DNA from 2 places in the Shewanella psychrotolerans genome. Region 1 is predicted to be linked to the other one. Evidence: riboswitches for the same ligand, from Rfam matches in the RefSeq annotation. Region 1 holds a riboswitch; the other holds the start of a gene.
The links. Region 1 has a riboswitch for lysine ahead of lysC (lysine-sensitive aspartokinase 3). Riboswitches for the same ligand answer to the same signal wherever they lie in the genome.

Region 1 (9,039 bases):
TGTTGGTGATTCTACCCCAGTTTTGCTGTTTTTTCAGTGTCAAAGTGGTTGGTTTTTGTTTTTTGCTAGTTTGAGGCACAATGCTCGAGCCTGTATGCTACTCAGGTTTATCGAATTCGTTTTATATCCAGGACATAATAATGACTAAAAAATGGATAAGTTCAGCCCTTATGGCGGTGCCTATGCTTTTATCTCAATCTGTGATCGCTTCTCAAGTTGGTTTAGAACAGCCTGTTGGCGGCAACACTCCTTTAACCATCGAACGGCTTTATGCTTCCCCAGCCCTCGCAGGTACTAGCCCTCGCGGCTTAAAGCTCTCACCCGATGGCAAGTTAGTTACCTATCTTGCCGGGCGCAGTGACGATCAATACTTCTATGACCTATGGCAGATGGAGGTGGCTACGGGGAAGCAGCAAATCTTACTCAATGCCGATCGATTAAAAAGTGCTGAACTCTCGGATGAAGAGAAAGCGAGGCGCGAACGTCAGCGCATCTATGGTGACGGGATAATGGAATATTTTTGGGCTGATGATAGCAAGGCCATTTTAATTCCTGCATCTGGCGCGCTTTATTATTACTCTATTGCCGATGGTAAGGTTGCCGAGCTGCCTACGGGTGAGGGTTTTACTACTGATGCGAGGCTTTCTCCTAAAGGCAATTTTGTCTCTTTTGTTCGCGATCAAAATCTTTATGTTTTAAATCTCAGTACGAAAACCTTAACCGCGCTAACTACCGATGGTGGCGGGGCGATTAAAAATGGTATGGCAGAGTTTGTCGCTCAAGAAGAGATGGACCGCATGACAGGCTACTGGTGGGCACCCGATGAGTCGTCGATTGCCTTTACCCGTATTGACGAGTCGGGTGTCGAGCAGGTGACACGTAACGAAATTTATGCCGATGGTATTAAGCTCACCGAACAGCGTTATCCCTATGCGGGTAAAAATAACGTCACCATCGAGCTTGCTGTGGTGAACATTAATGACAACAAAGTTAAGTGGATCGATATCGGTGAAGACAAAGATATCTATCTGCCGAGAGTAAAATGGCTACCCAATAGCAAGCTGTTATCGTTTCAGTGGCAAAGCCGCGATCAGCAGACGTTAGATCTACGTATTGCTGACTTAAGAGATAATGAGGCGCCAGTTACTGTCATACGAGAACAAAGTGATGCGTGGGTTAATCTCAATAACGATCTGCATTTTTTGAAAAAGCAGCCCGAGTTGATCTGGGCGTCGGAACGTGATGGTTACAACCATCTTTATCTTTTTGATCTACAGGGGCGCTTAATCAGACAGTTGACCCGTGGTGATTGGGCTGTCGACGAAGTGGAGTTTATCGATGAAAAAGCCGGCTGGGTTTATTTTACTGGTCGCAAAGCAAGCATCATCGAAAAGCACTTGTTCAGAGTAGCGTTAAAAGGTGGCAAGGTTGAGCAGGTAAGCGAGCGAAGTGGTATGCATGGCCCGGTATTTGCCGATAATCAAGCCGTGTATCTCGATTATTTTAATAGCCTAGCTCAGCCGCCACAGATCAGTTTGCATGGCGCCAAAGGTGAGCATTTAGCTTGGGTTGAGCAGAATAAAGTCGATCAGGCTCACCCGCTTTATTCCTTCTTCGGTCAATGGCAACTGCCTGAGTTTGGTCAGATAAAAGCCGAAGATGGTCAGGCGTTGCAATATCGTCTATTTAAACCCACCTCCTTTGATGCAACCAAAAAGTACCCCGTTGTGGTGCGTGTGTACGGTGGGCCTCATGCTCAGTTGGTGGTTAACAGCTGGAGCGAGCAAGATTACTTTACTCAGTATCTACTGCAGCAAGGCTTTATCGTGTTTCAGCTCGATAATCGCGGCTCTGCCCATCGTGGTACTCAGTTTGAGCATGTGATCTATAAGCATCTGGGCGAAGCCGAGGTGAACGATCAAAAGGCGGGCGTCGATTTTCTGCGTAGCCTAAATTATGTCGATGGTGACAATATTGCTATCTATGGTCATAGCTATGGTGGTTACATGGCATTGATGAGCCTGTTCAAAGCGCCGACCCACTTTAAAGCGGCAATTTCTGGAGCACCCGTTACTGATTGGTCACTGTATGACACTCATTACACCGAACGTTATCTTTCACACCCCGACAGCAATGCCAAAGGTTATGAAGCCAGCAGCGTATTACCTTATGTGAAAGATTATCAATCTGGTCTGTTGATGTATCACGGCATGGCTGATGATAACGTGTTGTTTGAAAACAGTACTCGCGTCTACAAGGCGCTTCAAGATGAAGGTAAGCTGTTCCAAATGATCGATTACCCAGGCTCTAAGCACTCCATGCGCGGCGAGAAGGTGAGAACTCATCTTTATCGTTCATTGGCTGACTTCTTGGATAAGCAGTTGAAACACTAGGCTATCGCGCTTAGTCTTAGCCAAAAATAAAGCCCTGTTGCTTGGGATAATAAGCGGCAGGGCTTTTTGTTATCGGAAAAAAATGAGTGTTTATTAACGGTTGACTCCCGCAGATTGTATCAAGTCCATATATGGATTTGATGCAATCCCTATCTAAAAGCTCGTTTGACAATCTTATTCTTTAGTTCATAGGCATATGGCAGTCGCCAAGCTCACCGTGGAGCAGAGGTATCAGCATATTCCCTGCCGGACAGGCAATTCAAAACATAAAAAAACCACGGTTTGTAGACCGTGGTTTTTAATCAAATCACATTTGCGCTAGCTGGATGTGATTTATGCTTCTTCTAAGTTACCGCAGAAACGATAGCCTTCACCGTGAATGGTCGCGATGATTTCTGGCGTATCTGGTAAGCTTTCAAAATGCTTACGGATACGACGGATAGTCACATCTACAGTACGATCATGTGGCTTAAGCTCACGACCTGTCATTTTCATTAATAAATCTGCACGAGTCAGAATTTTACCTGGATTTTCAACGAAGTGCAGCATTGCGCGGAATTCACTACGTGGTAACTTGTATGACTCGCCTTGTGGGCTCACCAATGAGCGGCTGTTGATCTCTAAGCTCCAACCATTGAAGCGGTAGTATTCAACAGAGCTTTTCTCTTCTGTTTCTGCGCCAGTGCTATTTACACGAGTTAGCAGGTTACGAGCTCGGATAGTTAATTCTCGAGGATTGAACGGCTTAGTGATGTAATCATCGGCACCAATTTCAAGCCCTAGAATCTTATCAACTTCGTTATCACGGCCCGTTAGGAAGATTAGACCGATATTATTGATTTCACGGAGTTCGCGAGCTAATAAAAGACCATTCTTGCCTGGAAGGTTGATATCCATAACAACTAGATTGATTTTATTTTCCTGCATTGCTTTATGCATTTCTGCGCCATCATTGGCTTCAGTTACCACATATCCTTCAGCCTCGAAAATACTTCTTAGCGTGTTCCGGGTAACGGCTTCATCTTCAACGATCAGAATGTGCGGGTTTTGCATATTTATTTACCTAATATTTGTTTAAATCTGTTCTAACCATGAGCGCCTGATGGTGCTGTGGCCTATCTTGTCTTGCTGACCATTACTGATTCACGTAGGTGTTTCCATAAAACTGGCCTGAAACAGCAACACACTTCATGATTAGTAAAGTATGCGTATCTTGATAACAAGCTACGCGAATTGTATTCACTTCGATTAACTGTAGTAGGAAATAGTTCCTTTAACTATCAACTATTTTCAAGTTTAAATGTTAAAACAGCCTAAGCTTACATTTTATACAGGAAACTGACTAACTTTGTGCTACTGCCTCAGGAGCAAGATGTAACAAAAAGTATTTCATCGTTAGATGAGTGGAAGTGAATCAAGCTGCTATTGTACTCGTTTTAGTCATTTGTTAACAAATGAAATGTTAACAAATTTGCTTTGAGATTTGATCTGTGTCACTAAAAATTCTCTATGTCATTGTTATTTAGTGAATTAATAAAAATTAATAAAGTGATGTATATCACAGGTATAGTAAGTGGGCGCTATTTTGCTATAATTTCCAGAGTCTAATTTAGGAATGATTTAGTGATGAGTACCGAGATTGATCATTTTTGGCACTGTTATCAGCAAACACAATTTCTATTAACCCAAACATTTTCTCCCTTATTATCCTTCGCAATAATTACTGCTCATAATCCGAGAGGTGAAATACTCTTCCCCTCACAGAATCGTTTGTTAGATAAGCAGCTTCAGCGGCATATATTGAAGCTACAATATCCCTACCGATCTGTGGTTGGCTGTTCATCAGACAAGAGCCATATGGAAAAAAGCTGGGCGATAACTATGGATAAAATAGATGCGGTCGCCTTAGGTCGGGTGTTTAATCAAAACGCTATCTATTATATAGAGCAAGATCAGCTGCAACTGGTTCCTTGTTTAGTTAACTATGACGAACTGTCCTTAGGGTGTTTTTCGTCGCGGGTGAGTTTAGTCAGCGGTTTGCCAGATATTTATCCTTAAAGGCTTAGCTGTTTACAATGTTGACAGGATTTGCAGAGTTGAACGAGAAACTTATTCAAATAGAATAAAAATCGTTGACTTGTTAGAGATATGTTTGCTAATTTTCGTCCATCTTAATCTTTATTGATTGAGATACAGAAGAGGAGCGTTAACTAGGTAGTAAGCTTGAAGAGTCCAAACTCTGATGACGGTTTATGAGGGAGATTAACGCCGAGATAAGCATCTGTTTGGTTCATCTGCTTATCGGTCGTCAGGGCTGAATCCCGTCGATTGTCACCTGTTTTGGTGGAGAGCTTCTGGTGGTGATCGCTGTTTCCCGTCTTGGGGTGCGTAATCTTTGCACCAGGCTCTTCGAACGAAGTTAGTTCGGAGCGTAATCATGTTAACTATTCAAGTTTTAATGCCTGTCTCAATTAATCAAGTTGAGGTGAGCTAATGTCTATTGTTGTTGCAAAATTCGGTGGCACTTCAGTCGCTGATTATCAGTCTATGAGTCGTTGTGCTGATATTATTCTTGCCAGTTCCGATACGCGTGTCGTTGTTGTCAGTGCCTCCAGTGGTGTAACTAACCTACTGGTTGAACTTACTCAAGAGCAACTCGAGGACTGTCGACGTCAGCAACTGTTGAAAGAGATTGCATCGATTCAATATAAAATCCTCGATGAGTTAGGTCGTCCGAGTGATGTTGCTGCTCGATTAGATACTGTGCTTAGCCGAATTGCGGTGTTAAGTGAGTCTCTTAGCCTAGAGCGTAATAAGGCGACGATGGATGAGCTGTTGTCTCAAGGTGAGCAGTGTTCATCAGCCCTTTTTGCTGCCGTAATGCGTGAGAAAGGTGAGTCTGCATCCTCTTTTGATGTTCGCCAAGTAATGCGTACCGACAGCCATTTTGGTCGTGCAGAACCTCAAATAGAACAGATAGCTAGCTTATGTTCTGAACATTTAGCGCCATTGTTAGCTAGTCAGCGTATTGTTACCCAAGGCTTTATCGGTGCTGATGAGCTGGGAGCAACGACAACATTAGGGCGGGGCGGTAGCGACTATTCTGCAGCTTTACTTGCCGAGGCGCTTAAGGCATCGGCGGTAGAAATTTGGACCGATGTCGCAGGTATCTATACGACCGATCCTCGTTTGGCTCCGAATGCAAAACCCATTGCCGAGATCAGCTTTAATGAGGCGGCAGAGATGGCAACCTTTGGTGCTAAAGTGTTACACCCTGCGACAATCTTGCCTGCGGTAAGACAAAGAATTCAAGTTTTTGTGGGGTCGAGTAAAGAGCCTGAGCTCGGAGGAACCTGGATCCGTCATCAGGTGAGTGATGAACCTATTTATCGCGCGGTTGCCGTGCGCCGAGATCAAACATTACTCAATCTTCATAGTTTACAGATGCTACATGCCCAAGGCTTTTTAGCGGAAACCTTTGCTACTTTGGCTAGGCATAAAATTAGTGTCGACTTGATCACCACTTCCGAAGTGAATGTGTCGCTCACATTAGATAAAACCGGCTCAGATTCGGCTGGCAATAGCTTGCTCAGCGAGGCGTTGTTGCAGGAGTTATCTCAGCACTGCCGCGTTCGTGTTGAGGATGAATTGGCCTTAGTTGCTATTGTTGGCAATAAAATCGCTTCCACACCAGGGGTCTGCCGACGGGTATTTGAAGTACTAGAACCCCATAACGTGCGCATGATCTGTCAAGGTGCTAGTCCACATAATTTGTGTGTTTTGGTAGCAGAATCTGAAGCGGCACAAGTTGTTCGTTCGCTACATGAAAATTTGTTTGAAGGTGCGTAATGAAACCGAATCGAACCATGCTTAAAATTGGTGAATTGGCGACAGGGCAAGATTTAGAACTGCCTATTTTTCAGTTTAAGCCTGATTCGATATCGGGACCTAGTGTCTATATTCAAGCGAATGTACATGGCGCTGAGGTACAGGGCAATGCGGTTATCTATCAGCTTATGCGCTTACTGGAAGATAGCGACGTGCGGGGCCGCATAACCTTGGTGCCTTTGGCTAACCCCTTAGGCATTAATCAAAAAAGTGGTGAGTTTACCTTAGGGCGTTTCGACCCTATTACAGGCGTTAATTGGAACCGAGAGTATTTAGATCATAATATCGATGTGGCGACTTGGTATGAACAGCATGCTCATTTAGATGATGAGGCGTTAGTTATGCACTATCGTACTTTATTGATTGAGCGTTGCCATTCGAGGTTAGTTAGTGATTGGGGGGTGACCACGGGTCACCATCAAGCAGTGAATTTACAGCTGATGGGTCATGGTGCAGATATTGTTCTAGATCTACATACCGGACCTAAGTCCTGTAAGCACCTCTATTGCCCCGAATACGATGCCGAAGCGGCGAAGCTGTTTTCAATTCCTTACACTTTATTTATTCCTAATGATTTTGGTGGTGCAATGGATGAGTCGATATTTTGTCCATGGTGGCAACTTAGTGAGCATCTTAAGACGCAAGGCAGAAAGTTTGCCGTGCCAGTCTCTGCATTTACCTTGGAACTCGGTTCACAGGAACATATCGATCTAGAAGATGCTTTGGTCGATGCCCAGGGGATTATGGCGTATTTGAGTCATCGTGGCGTTATAGGTGAGCGTGTTGAACCCGCTAATATGCAAAGGTTTGGCTGTTACTTAAAGGACTATAAAAAATATCATGCTCCCATCGGTGGCATGGTTGAGTACTTGGCTAAAGTGGGTCAAACATTAGAGGCTGGTCAACCGCTTGCCAACATTTTACGGTTAGATCATTACGGCTCAGAACAGGTACTCACCCCACTATCTTTACCTCAAGATTGTGTTCCTATTTTACATTTTGCGTCAGCATCTGTTTATCAAGGGACCGAGTTGTATAAAGTGATGACCAATGTTTTTGAGGTTTAAAACCAAGTCTAACTATTTGTAATTTATGTGAGTATCGCTTTACCTCCGCTTCATGTCGTGTTTTTTAGATGACGGTTTACAATTTCCGCCATCCCTTTTCTTATTGTTCTCTTGTTTCAAATAAACTTCTTTTGTTTCTGTCTTGTTTTTTTTGTTCGTTCCGTGTTAAAAGGTGTACTTCGTTAGATAAATGTGCTGACGAAGTCGTATTGACCTAGTGATTATTCTGGGAAGGGAGCATTAGGTTCTGCTTTATCTGTTGATAGAGCCGACATAATAAAAATACTATAAGAAGTTAAGGAATTGACAAGTGAAAACTAAAATCGCGATTGCAGTCTCTACTGCGTTATTAAGCATGTCTTCGAGTGCAGCTTCAATAAGTTCTATCCAAACCTCTGCGGCTGTTATAGCTAAGCCAGCCAACGTTAAAAATCTAATTCCTCAGGTAGATTCTAAGTCCTACTCTCAGGAGCAGGTAGTACGTAATCGAGCTGTTTTTTCACCGGAACATGATTTACCGGAAGGGAAATATAGATATTTTGTTCGCCTTACTGACAGTCCTGTAGCACTCTATCAAGGAGGGATTCCAGGGTATGAGGCGACTTCCGCTGAAGTGGTTAAGTATAAGAATCGTAAACTTGATATTAATAGTAAAAATGTAACATCTTACCGTTCCTTGCTTACTTCACGTCAAGATTCGGTTTTATCTAAGGCGCGTTCTTTATTAGGTAAGTTGGACGTTAAGCAGAGAACGACGCTGGCCTATAACGGTATGGTCATTGAAATGACTCAGAATGAAGCTGCCAAACTTGCTAACATTGCAGGAATTGCCCAGATTCAACGAGAAGTGTTACGTAAGCCAATGACTGACGCTGGTCCAGCAATCATCAAAGCGCCAGCAGTTTGGAGTGGAGATGCAACTGGCGTTGAGAGCAAGGGTGAAGGCATGATCGTTGGTATTATCGATACTGGCGTTAATAGCGATCATCCATCATTTGCTGATATCGGTGGTGATAATTATGACCATACTAACCCTTGGGGACCCGGTGTCTATTCGGGGGATTGTGCCGTTGATTATCCAGAGCTTTGTAACGATAAGTTGATTGGTGTTCATAGTTGGCCAGCAATAACCGATCAGTATATTGATTATGATATTGATGTCCCAGCTAATGGTGAAGATCATAATGGTCATGGTTCACACACCGCAAGCACGACAGCAGGTAATATTCTAGTTGGAACGAATGTTCCTGATGCTGACGGTGGCGATACTGGCGTGGTTTTTGATTCAATGTCTGGTGTAGCGCCTCACGCAAATATTGTTTCATATCAGGTTTGTCTTCCTGGTGAAGATGATGATGTTGGGTTTGGTGGTTGCTTCCCATCTTTAACGGTTTTAGCTGTTGAGCATGCAATTGAGCATGGTGTTGATGCACTTAACTATTCTATTGGTGGTGGTTCAAGTAATCCTTGGAATGATGCCGATGCTCTTGCGTTCCTCTCTGCACGCAAAGCGGGCATACATGTCGCGACGTCTGCTGGTAACTCTGGTCCAGGACCTGAAACTGTTGGTTCGCCAGGAGATGCTCCATGGTTAACTTCAGTTGCAGCCTACACCCATGACCGTGATTTTTCTGAAAAGGAAATTAGTGGATTTACCGGCGGAGATACCGCAGCTCCTGCAGCACTAACGG
Region 2 (9,039 bases), 580 kb from region 1:
ATGGCAAGCTGTTCTCACGTATCGACAGTCTGTACCAGCAGAGGGACAGCCTAGGACTGACTAACGAAGAGGTTCGCCTCATTGAGGTCTATCATCAACGTTTCGTCATGGCGGGCGCCAAGCTAACCGAAGATCAAAAAGCGCAAATCCGCGTATTAAACGAAGAGCAATCTAAACTCACTAACGAGTTTAGCCAGCGCCTATTGAGACTCACCAAAGAGATCGCCGTTGTGGTCGACAATGTCGATGAGCTAAAAGGATTGTCAGACAGTGATATTCGCGCAGCCAAGGCCGATGCCAAGGCTGCAGGCCATGAAGGCAAGTACCTGCTCAACATCACCAACACCACACGTCAGCCTGTACTGGCCAAACTGGAAAATCGCGAACTGCGTCAAAAGGTATGGCAAGCTTCTGCCACCCGTGGCATGAGTGGTGAAAACGAAACGGCTTCATTGGTTTCTCGTCTGGCACAACTGCGCGCAGAACGAGCTAAACTACTGGGCTATGACAGCTGGGCCGACTACCGCCTAACGCCGCAGATGGCAAAGACGCCTGAAGCCGTTTATCAGATGTTTGGTTCTATGGTGCCAGCGGTTGTGGCTAACACCCAAAAAGAAGCCGATGATATTCAGGCGATGATCAACAAAACCGGTGGTGACTTCACACTAGCGCCATGGGACTGGGCTTTTTATGCCGAGAAAGTGCGTAAAGAAAAGTTCGATCTAGACGCCGCCGCCATCAAGCCTTACTTCGAATTTGAGCGCGTACTTAAAGATGGCGTCTTCTTTACCCTAGAACGTCTCTATGGCGTCACGCTTAAGCCACGTCCAGATCTGCCTGTCTACCATGAAGATGTGAAGGCCTACGAGATGTTTGACGCCGACGGCACTTCAATGGCGATTTTCTACGCCGACTACTTTGCCCGTGAAGGCAAGCGCGGCGGTGCCTGGATGAGTTCTTTCGTCACTCAATCTAAATTGCTGAACCAAAAGCCAGTAGTGGTCAACGTGATGAACATCAAGAAGGCCCCTGAGGGTGAGCCCACCTTCGTCAGCTACGATGAAGTCACCACCATGTTCCATGAGATGGGTCACGGTACCCATGGCATGTTCTCTAAGGTGACCTACCCTAGCCTGGCAGGTACCGCTGTATCTCGTGACTTTGTTGAGTTCCCGTCGACCTTCGAAGAGGACTGGGCTGCGCACCCTGACGTACTGGCCAACTATGCTAAGCATTATCAAACCGGTGAAGTGATCCCTGAAGCACTGCTGCAGAAGCTGCTCAAATCACGTAGCTTCAACCAGGGCTTCGATACCTTGGAATATATGGCCGCAGCGCTGGTTGACCTTGAATGGCACTCACTGAGCGCCGATACACCGCTACAGGATGTGGCAGATTTCGAAGCTAAGGCGCTGGAAAAGCACGGCATTAATATCGCCGCCGTACCACCACGCTATAAGTCGACCTACTTTGCCCACGCCTTCCCAGGCGGCTATTCGGCCAGTTACTACGCTTATATGTGGAGTGAGATCCTGGCGGCAGACGCCTTTGCCTATGTGCAAACACAGGGTGGTCTAAACCGCGAGATCGGTATGAAGTATCGCAAGACAATACGTGAAGTGGGTAACAGCGTCCCGCCGATGGAAGCTTACAAGGCTTTTCGTGGCCAAGAACCAACCACTGATGCGCTGCTTAAACGTCGCGGATTAAACTAAACGAAGCTTGTGCTTGTGAAGCAACAAAAAATGCCGCTAACTTAGCGGCATTTTTATTATCTAATACCAATTAGTATAAAGATATTAGCTAACCGGTTGGTTTGCCTTGTGGCGCAATATAAAAATACTAATCACAAACAGTACGCTACAAGTCGCTAAGCCAGCGGCAAGTGATTCGGTAAACCCAAGCACGGTATAACCACCTAAACTTATACCTGCAACAATCAGTGCATAAGGTAACTGAGTCAATACATGGTCAATGTGGTGACAGTTAGCCCCTGTTGAAGACAAAATGGTGGTATCCGATATGGGTGAACAATGATCACCAAATACCGCACCGGCTAATACAGCCGCGAGCATAGGTAGCATCATATTGGTATGAGTGCCCATTGCCATGTCTGCCGCGATCGGTAACATAATACCAAAGGTGCCCCAACTGGTGCCTGTAGAAAACGCGGTTAATCCCGCTAACACGAATAACACCGCAGGTAATAATGCAAATGGAATATTACCCGTTGCTAGGCTCGCCATATATTTACCCGTTTCCATCTGACCAATTACGCCAGCAATGGTCCAGGCAAACAATAAAATATAAATAGCAGGTAACATTGAACGCGCACCCGCAACAATACCTTTTAAGACCAGAGCCTTATCTAAGCCTTGGCTTATCACCAAAACTAACGTCGATGCTAGCCCGATAACCGCACCAAAGAAAAGTGACGATGCGACATCGGTTTTCTCAAACGCCCCAATCACACTAAAGGGCAGACTGTCGGCGGCCAGCGCATCGGCACCACTGCTAATCATGAAATAGATGGTGGCAAACACCAACACAGTAATAGGCAAAAATAGGCCTATTATTCTACCCGAATCGGCTTCAGGCAGATCGCTATTCGCCCCAGGAGGTAAGCCTTTTGACTCATCATACAGATTACCTTTTTGTGCATTAAGTTCATGCTGACGCATAGGGCCCACATCCAGTCCCATAAACGCAACACAAAGCAGTAAGAGTAAGGCAAAAATGGCGTAGAAGTTCATGGGGATCATCTGAATAAACACACTCAAATGACCCGTATCTGTAAAGCCGTGAGTCGTTAAGATACCGCCGATCAGGGCAATAATATATGCGCCCCAACTCGAAACCGGTGAGATAACACAGATAGGCGCGGCGGTTGAATCCAGTAAATAAGCTAACTTACTACGAGAGATATAATACCTATCGGTCAGAGGGCGCGCGACACTCCCCACCACTAGGCTATTAAAATAGTCATCGATAAACACCACACAGCCTAAAAACATCGTCAGCAGTTTTGCATCTCGCTTATTGCGAATATGCTGACGCGCCCAATCGGCAAAGGCTTTGGCTGCACCGCTAACGGTAATAAGCGCAGTGATCATTCCAAGTAAAATAAGGAAGCCTAACAGATAGACGTTCCAACTATTTAAAGCGCCATCATCCCAGAACAATCCAACCACCTTCTGACCCAGATACTGGCCAGTCCCCGTGATTGAATAATCGGTAATAAAGATTGCGCCTAATAGGATCCCGACCCCTAAAGACAGTAATACTCGGCGAGTAAAAATCGCCAGCAGAATTGCCACCACAGGAGGTAGCAAAGAAAGCGCCGAATCGGCGTAACTCAAAGTTGTCATTATTTTATATCGTCTTCGTTAAAATACGAATGGAGGGCAACTGAACTGGTGGGATATAGTCATAGATATTACACCTGTCCTATCAGTAGCGCTCCATAGTGATACCATGCGTCAGTATACATTCTTTTTATCTTCCAGATAAAAAGCACTATGGCAGTGCTGCCTCTATTCGATAACAGCCCCAGCAGCAAGTCTTGATGAACTTTACCACTTCGGCATCAAATCCTTTCATGTTCACTTATCGGCATCACCCTAATGAACACTACTTATATGTAATGCACCTCTACGTCTCAGGACGTCAACCAATTTCACTATCGGTTAACGTGACGCACATAAAAACACAAGCGGCTTAAAGGATGCTACCTCAAAGCCGCTCGATGTGACCCACGTCACACTAAGTTTCAAGCAAACACCAAAGTGCTCACCAACTGTTTACATTTTACTAAAGAAGTTCAAGTAACTTAGGTACGGCTTCAAACAGATCAGCCTCTAAGCCATAATCCGCAACTTGAAAGATCGGGGCTTCTGGATCTTTGTTAATTGCCACGATAACTTTAGAGTCTTTCATACCCGCCAAGTGTTGAATTGCACCCGAAATACCAACGGCAATATACAGATCTGGGGCAACAATCTTACCAGTTTGACCCACCTGCAAATCATTTGGCACGTAGCCCGCGTCAACTGCTGCGCGAGATGCACCCAAAGCACCGCCCAATTTGTCGGCTAGCTGCTCAAGGATCGCAAAATTGTCAGCACTGCCTAACGCACGGCCACCAGAAACAACAACAGAAGCGGCACCTAAGTCTGGGCGCTCAGATTCAGTCAAGGTTTGCGATACAAACTCAACATTACTGGTAAACACGCCATCGATGTTTTGCACACCTGCCGCACCATCATTGGCGACAGAGTCAAATGCACTGCAACGCACTGTCATCACTTTTATAGGATCTAAACTCTGTACCGTTGCCATTGCGCTACCAGCATAAATTGGGCGAACGAAGGTATCTTCGCTAACGACTTCAACCACTTCTGATAACTGAGCAACATCAAGCAGCGCTGCAACGCGAGGCATCACATCTTTACCCAAGCTAGAAGCTGGCGCCAAGATATGTTGGTAATCACTGGCGATAGACACCACTAAGGCTCCCAGGTTTTCCGCAATGCCATTAGCGTAAGCCGCATTGTCGGCAACCAATACAGTTCGTACACCACTAAGTTGTTTAGCCGCTTCGACTGCCGCCGCGCAGTTTTCGCCAGCAACTAATAGATCAACATCACCACCAATCGCTTGACCGCAAGCGACCACTTTTGCGGTATCTAGCTTTAGACTCGCATTATCATGTTCTGCAATTACTAGAATAGCCATTAGATCACCTTCGCTTCATTTTTTAGCTTTTCAACCAGCTCCTCAACAGAAGCCACCATCACGCCAGCCTCACGCTGAGCTGGCGGAGTAACTTTAAGCACATTTTGGTGCTGCTTAAGTGTCACGCCTAGGCTATCGATAGTCACGGTATCAAGTGGCTTACGTTTCGCTTTCATGATGTTAGGTAATTTTGCATATCGAGGTTCGTTCAAACGCAGATCGGTCGTAATAATCGCAGGTAGTGGTACCTTTAAGGTTTGCAAACCGCCATCAATTTCACGAGTCACTAATACGGTATCGCCTTCGACCTTCACTTCAGAAGCAAACGTTGCTTGAGGCATACCGGCAATCGCTGCCAACATTTGACCCGTCTGATTGTTATCACCATCGATAGATTGCTTACCCAGCATGATTAGCTGAGCCTGCTCGTTGGCTTGAATCGCATTAAGGATCTTTGCAATAGAAAGCGGCGCGAGCTCTTCATCGGTTTCCACATGAATACCACGGTCAGCACCTAATGCCATTGCTGTACGCAATTGTTCTTGGGAGGCTTTTGGGCCGATAGTTGCCACTACTATCTCAGTAACAATACCTGCTTCTTTCAAACGTACCGCTTCTTCTACAGCAATCTCACAAAATGGATTTATCGCCATCTTAAGATTTGCGGTATCGACGCTAGTATTGTCAGCATTTACCCTGACCTTCACATTTGCATCGACGACGCGTTTAACTGGCACCAATACTTTCATAAGGCTTCCTTCTTACGTCTTTATTCTGGATAAAAATAGTGCATAGCAAAACTATCACAAACTAGTGCCACTTTACGTTCTGTTTACGTTAACGTCAACAACAAGTGAGCGGAAGTTATCTTAGAATCTAAAAGTAACAAAATTAGGCTTTATCTAGTGACGAGAATGCAACCTATTTGTTATTTGAAAATATAAAATTACATCATATATCGAAATAATTATTTAATTCATTTGATAAAGAAGTTATTAGTTTCTATTATTAATCGCGTATTCATATTTACTATATATTCTCACTAGGAAATTATTAAAATGAGCGAATTTCTAGATATTCTGACCCATGGTCGTCGTTTTAAAGCTGCGGTTAAAGAGTTATCAGTTGATGACTTAAAAGAGTTAGCAGTCAAACTTGAAAAAATTATCACTGAAAAAGTTAAGCAAGCCGAAGAAGAAAATGCGGCAATGGCAGAACGTAACGCAAAAATTGAAGAGATCCGCCAACAAATGGAAGCCGTTGGTTTATCAGTTGATGATTTAGGTGTTGTTGCAACTAAATCTGTACCAAAGAAAAAGCGCGCACCTCGCCCACCTAAATATAAAATTGAAGTTGATGGAGAAACCATCACTTGGACAGGTCAAGGTCGCACTCCAACAGTATTTAAAAATGAATTAGATAAAGGCCGTAGCCTAGAAGAATTTCTCATCTAAAATGCTTTAGATAAAATGAGTGCAAGCTAAATAGCTTTCCTAACGAATATTGATGAAGCCAACTTTTTTAGTTGGCTTTTTTTAGGATTAACACAGCAAGTTAACCGCAACAATAAGACCTGCAACACATTACCACCAATACCAGTTACATCGCTTGGCAATTGTTCACAAATTAGGATAATCTTGAGCAATCCCAATAGTTCAGCTCAAAATCAACAAACCTATGTGTATTCATTCTAAATCGGCAACCGCTTGTATTGCTATGGCAACACTGGTCATCTTCAGCGCCGAAGCAAACTCACAACTTACTGATAATACCCCCAAAATTACAGCCTTAACCAATGCGACATTAATGGTTGAACCAGGGGACATCCTTAAGCAAGCTACGCTGTTAATTGAAAATAGCAAAATAAAATCAATTATTACTAATGAGCAAATACCTGACGATGCCTATGTTATTGATATGACAGGCAAGGTGATTTACCCAGGCTTTATTGATCCCTACACAGACTATGCAATTGAATTTAAATATGATCAACCAAAGGTCGCTCCGCCAATATATGAAATTAAGCGCATGGGCGGTAACGCTGAAAATGGCGCAATTCATGCTGAAAAAGAGTGGTTTAACTATGTTTACCCCAATGAAGACTCGGCAAAAACATGGTTAACCAATGGTTTTACTAGTGTGCAGACAGGAATGTTAGATGGAATATTTAGAGGACGAGCCGCCACGGTTTCTCTAGCACCATTAAAGGCCAACGATATCATTTATCGCGCGAAATCAAATCATCTATTAGCGTTCGATAAAGGCAGTTCTATTCAAGATTATCCCAGCTCCCTTATGGGAAGTATGGCGCTAATACGTCAAACACTCGCCGATGCCAAATGGTATAACGCCAACATTGATAAATCCTTGGATAAGACATCGGTCGATAATATTGAGTTTAATATCGCCCTTGAACGTTTGGAGAATATTGAACAAGAATCAACGCTTTTTGAAACCAAAGATTTAAATAGCCTTTTAAGGGCTGCAAGCTTGCTGAAAGAAAATCAGCTATCAGGAAGTCTATTAGGTAACGGAAGAGAATATGCTCGAATCGATGAAGTTAGAGCGTCAGGTTTTAGTATTATTTTACCACTTAACTTTCCTGCTGCGCCCAATGTCAAAGATGATGGCGAAGAACGTAATATCACTTTAGCGGAACTTCGTCACTGGGAACGTGCGCCAACCAATCCTTATGCATTAGAAATCGCCAAAATCCCCTTTGCTTTAACAATGCATGGAATAAAATCTGACGCTTTTTGGCCTAGGTTAAAACAGGCTATTAATGCCGGACTCAGCAAACAAACCGCGCTAGCAGCATTAACAACCGAAGCCGCTGAAATAGCTGGGATCAGTGATATTAGTGGTCGTCTCAAAGCTGGCTATATGGCTGATCTCGTCATCGCAGATGGTGATCTATTTGAGTCAGGTAAAATTGAAAGTATCTGGTTACAGGGACAAGAAAACCAGTTGATCCCCAGAGATACGCATTGGCTAACAAGTAATTACCAACTCACGCTGGGCGAGTTAACTTTAGATTTAACGGTGACACAAGGCGATAAACTGTCGGGTATATTAAGTAGCGGCGAACAAGAGATCACATTAAATGCGTTAACATATGCCAATCAGCGATTGACCTTTACCGCTGATCTCAGTGAGGCCGGTTATCCTGGCATCAATCGTTTTACCTTATGGTTCGATGATCAAGGTATTCATGGGCGTATGTTAGACAAAGACAATAGCCAACATCTGCTAGCCGGTGTCGCGATTGAAAGTGAGCAAGAGGTAAAGATTAAACCTGATCGTCCAATAAAACAGCTTGTCTCTAAACTGACTCAACCAAACGTTGCCTACGGTGTGATCAGTCAACCCGACACAGAGAAAATCCACCTTAAAAACGCCACTATCTGGACCTCGGCGGAACAAGGGATCATAGAAAATAGTGACTTACTCATCAGCCGCGGAAAAATTGAAAAGATAGGCAAGAATATCAATACTCCCTCTGGCTACCAAGTCATAGATGCAACAGGCAAACATATCACCGCTGGCATTATAGATGAACATTCCCATATCGCCCTCAATGGCGGTACGAATGAAGGCTCCGACGCCGTCACCTCTGAAGTTCGTATCGGTGATGTGCTTAATCCAGAGGATATTGCTATTTATCGGGCCCTTGCTGGCGGCGTAACCACTGCGCAGTTACTCCACGGCAGCGCTAACCCAATCGGCGGCCAAGCGCAGGTGATAAAAATGCGTTGGGGGGAAAATGCTGAAGGGATTAAATTCCAACAAGCCCCCGCAAGCATAAAGTTTGCTTTAGGCGAAAACGTCAAGCAGAGCAATTGGGGAGATAATTTCACTCGTCGCTTCCCCCAAAGCCGGATGGGCGTTAAATCACTATTTGAAGAGGCTTTCAACGAGGCTATCGCCTATGAAAAAGCGTTAACAGCCTACGATAATTTACGTTTCAGTGAGAGACGACGTCAGCTTGCACCGAAACCTAACTACCGCTTACAAGCCATAAGTGAAGTCATCAACGGACAACGTGATATCCATATTCACTCTTATGTGCAATCGGAGATCTTGATGTTTATCCGTCTAGCGGAAGCTTATGATTTTAAAGTCAGTACCTTCACCCATGTGTTAGAAGGCTATAAAGTTGCAGACGAAATAGCCAAACATGGCGCTTATGCATCTACATTCTCAGATTGGTGGGCTTATAAATTCGAGGTGTATGATGCCATTCCACAAAATACTTGCCTGATGCACAATAAAGGGGTACTCACCAGCATCAACTCGGATGACTAT

Region 2: another riboswitch for lysine. It lies ahead of K0I62_RS06290 (Na+/H+ antiporter NhaC family protein); the one in region 1 lies ahead of lysC (lysine-sensitive aspartokinase 3).

What each region holds. Positions count from the first base shown of each region.
Region 1 is NZ_CP080419.1:818,406-827,444, forward strand. Features, by position in the region: gene K0I62_RS03620 (S9 family peptidase) at 141-2,393, shown strand; gene arcA (two-component system response regulator ArcA) at 2,727-3,446, opposite strand; gene K0I62_RS03630 (DUF3293 domain-containing protein) at 4,020-4,451, shown strand; lysine riboswitch at 4,582-4,755, shown strand; gene lysC (lysine-sensitive aspartokinase 3) at 4,887-6,242, shown strand; gene K0I62_RS03640 (succinylglutamate desuccinylase/aspartoacylase family protein) at 6,242-7,348, shown strand; gene K0I62_RS03645 (S8 family serine peptidase) at 7,659-9,039, shown strand, end outside.
Region 2 is NZ_CP080419.1:1,397,551-1,406,589, reverse strand. Features, by position in the region: gene K0I62_RS06295 (M3 family metallopeptidase) at 1-1,715, shown strand, start outside; gene K0I62_RS06290 (Na+/H+ antiporter NhaC family protein) at 1,800-3,368, opposite strand; lysine riboswitch at 3,447-3,662, opposite strand; gene K0I62_RS06285 (electron transfer flavoprotein subunit alpha/FixB family protein) at 3,811-4,734, opposite strand; gene K0I62_RS06280 (electron transfer flavoprotein subunit beta/FixA family protein) at 4,734-5,483, opposite strand; gene K0I62_RS06275 (H-NS histone family protein) at 5,793-6,188, shown strand; gene K0I62_RS06270 (amidohydrolase family protein) at 6,412-9,039, shown strand, end outside.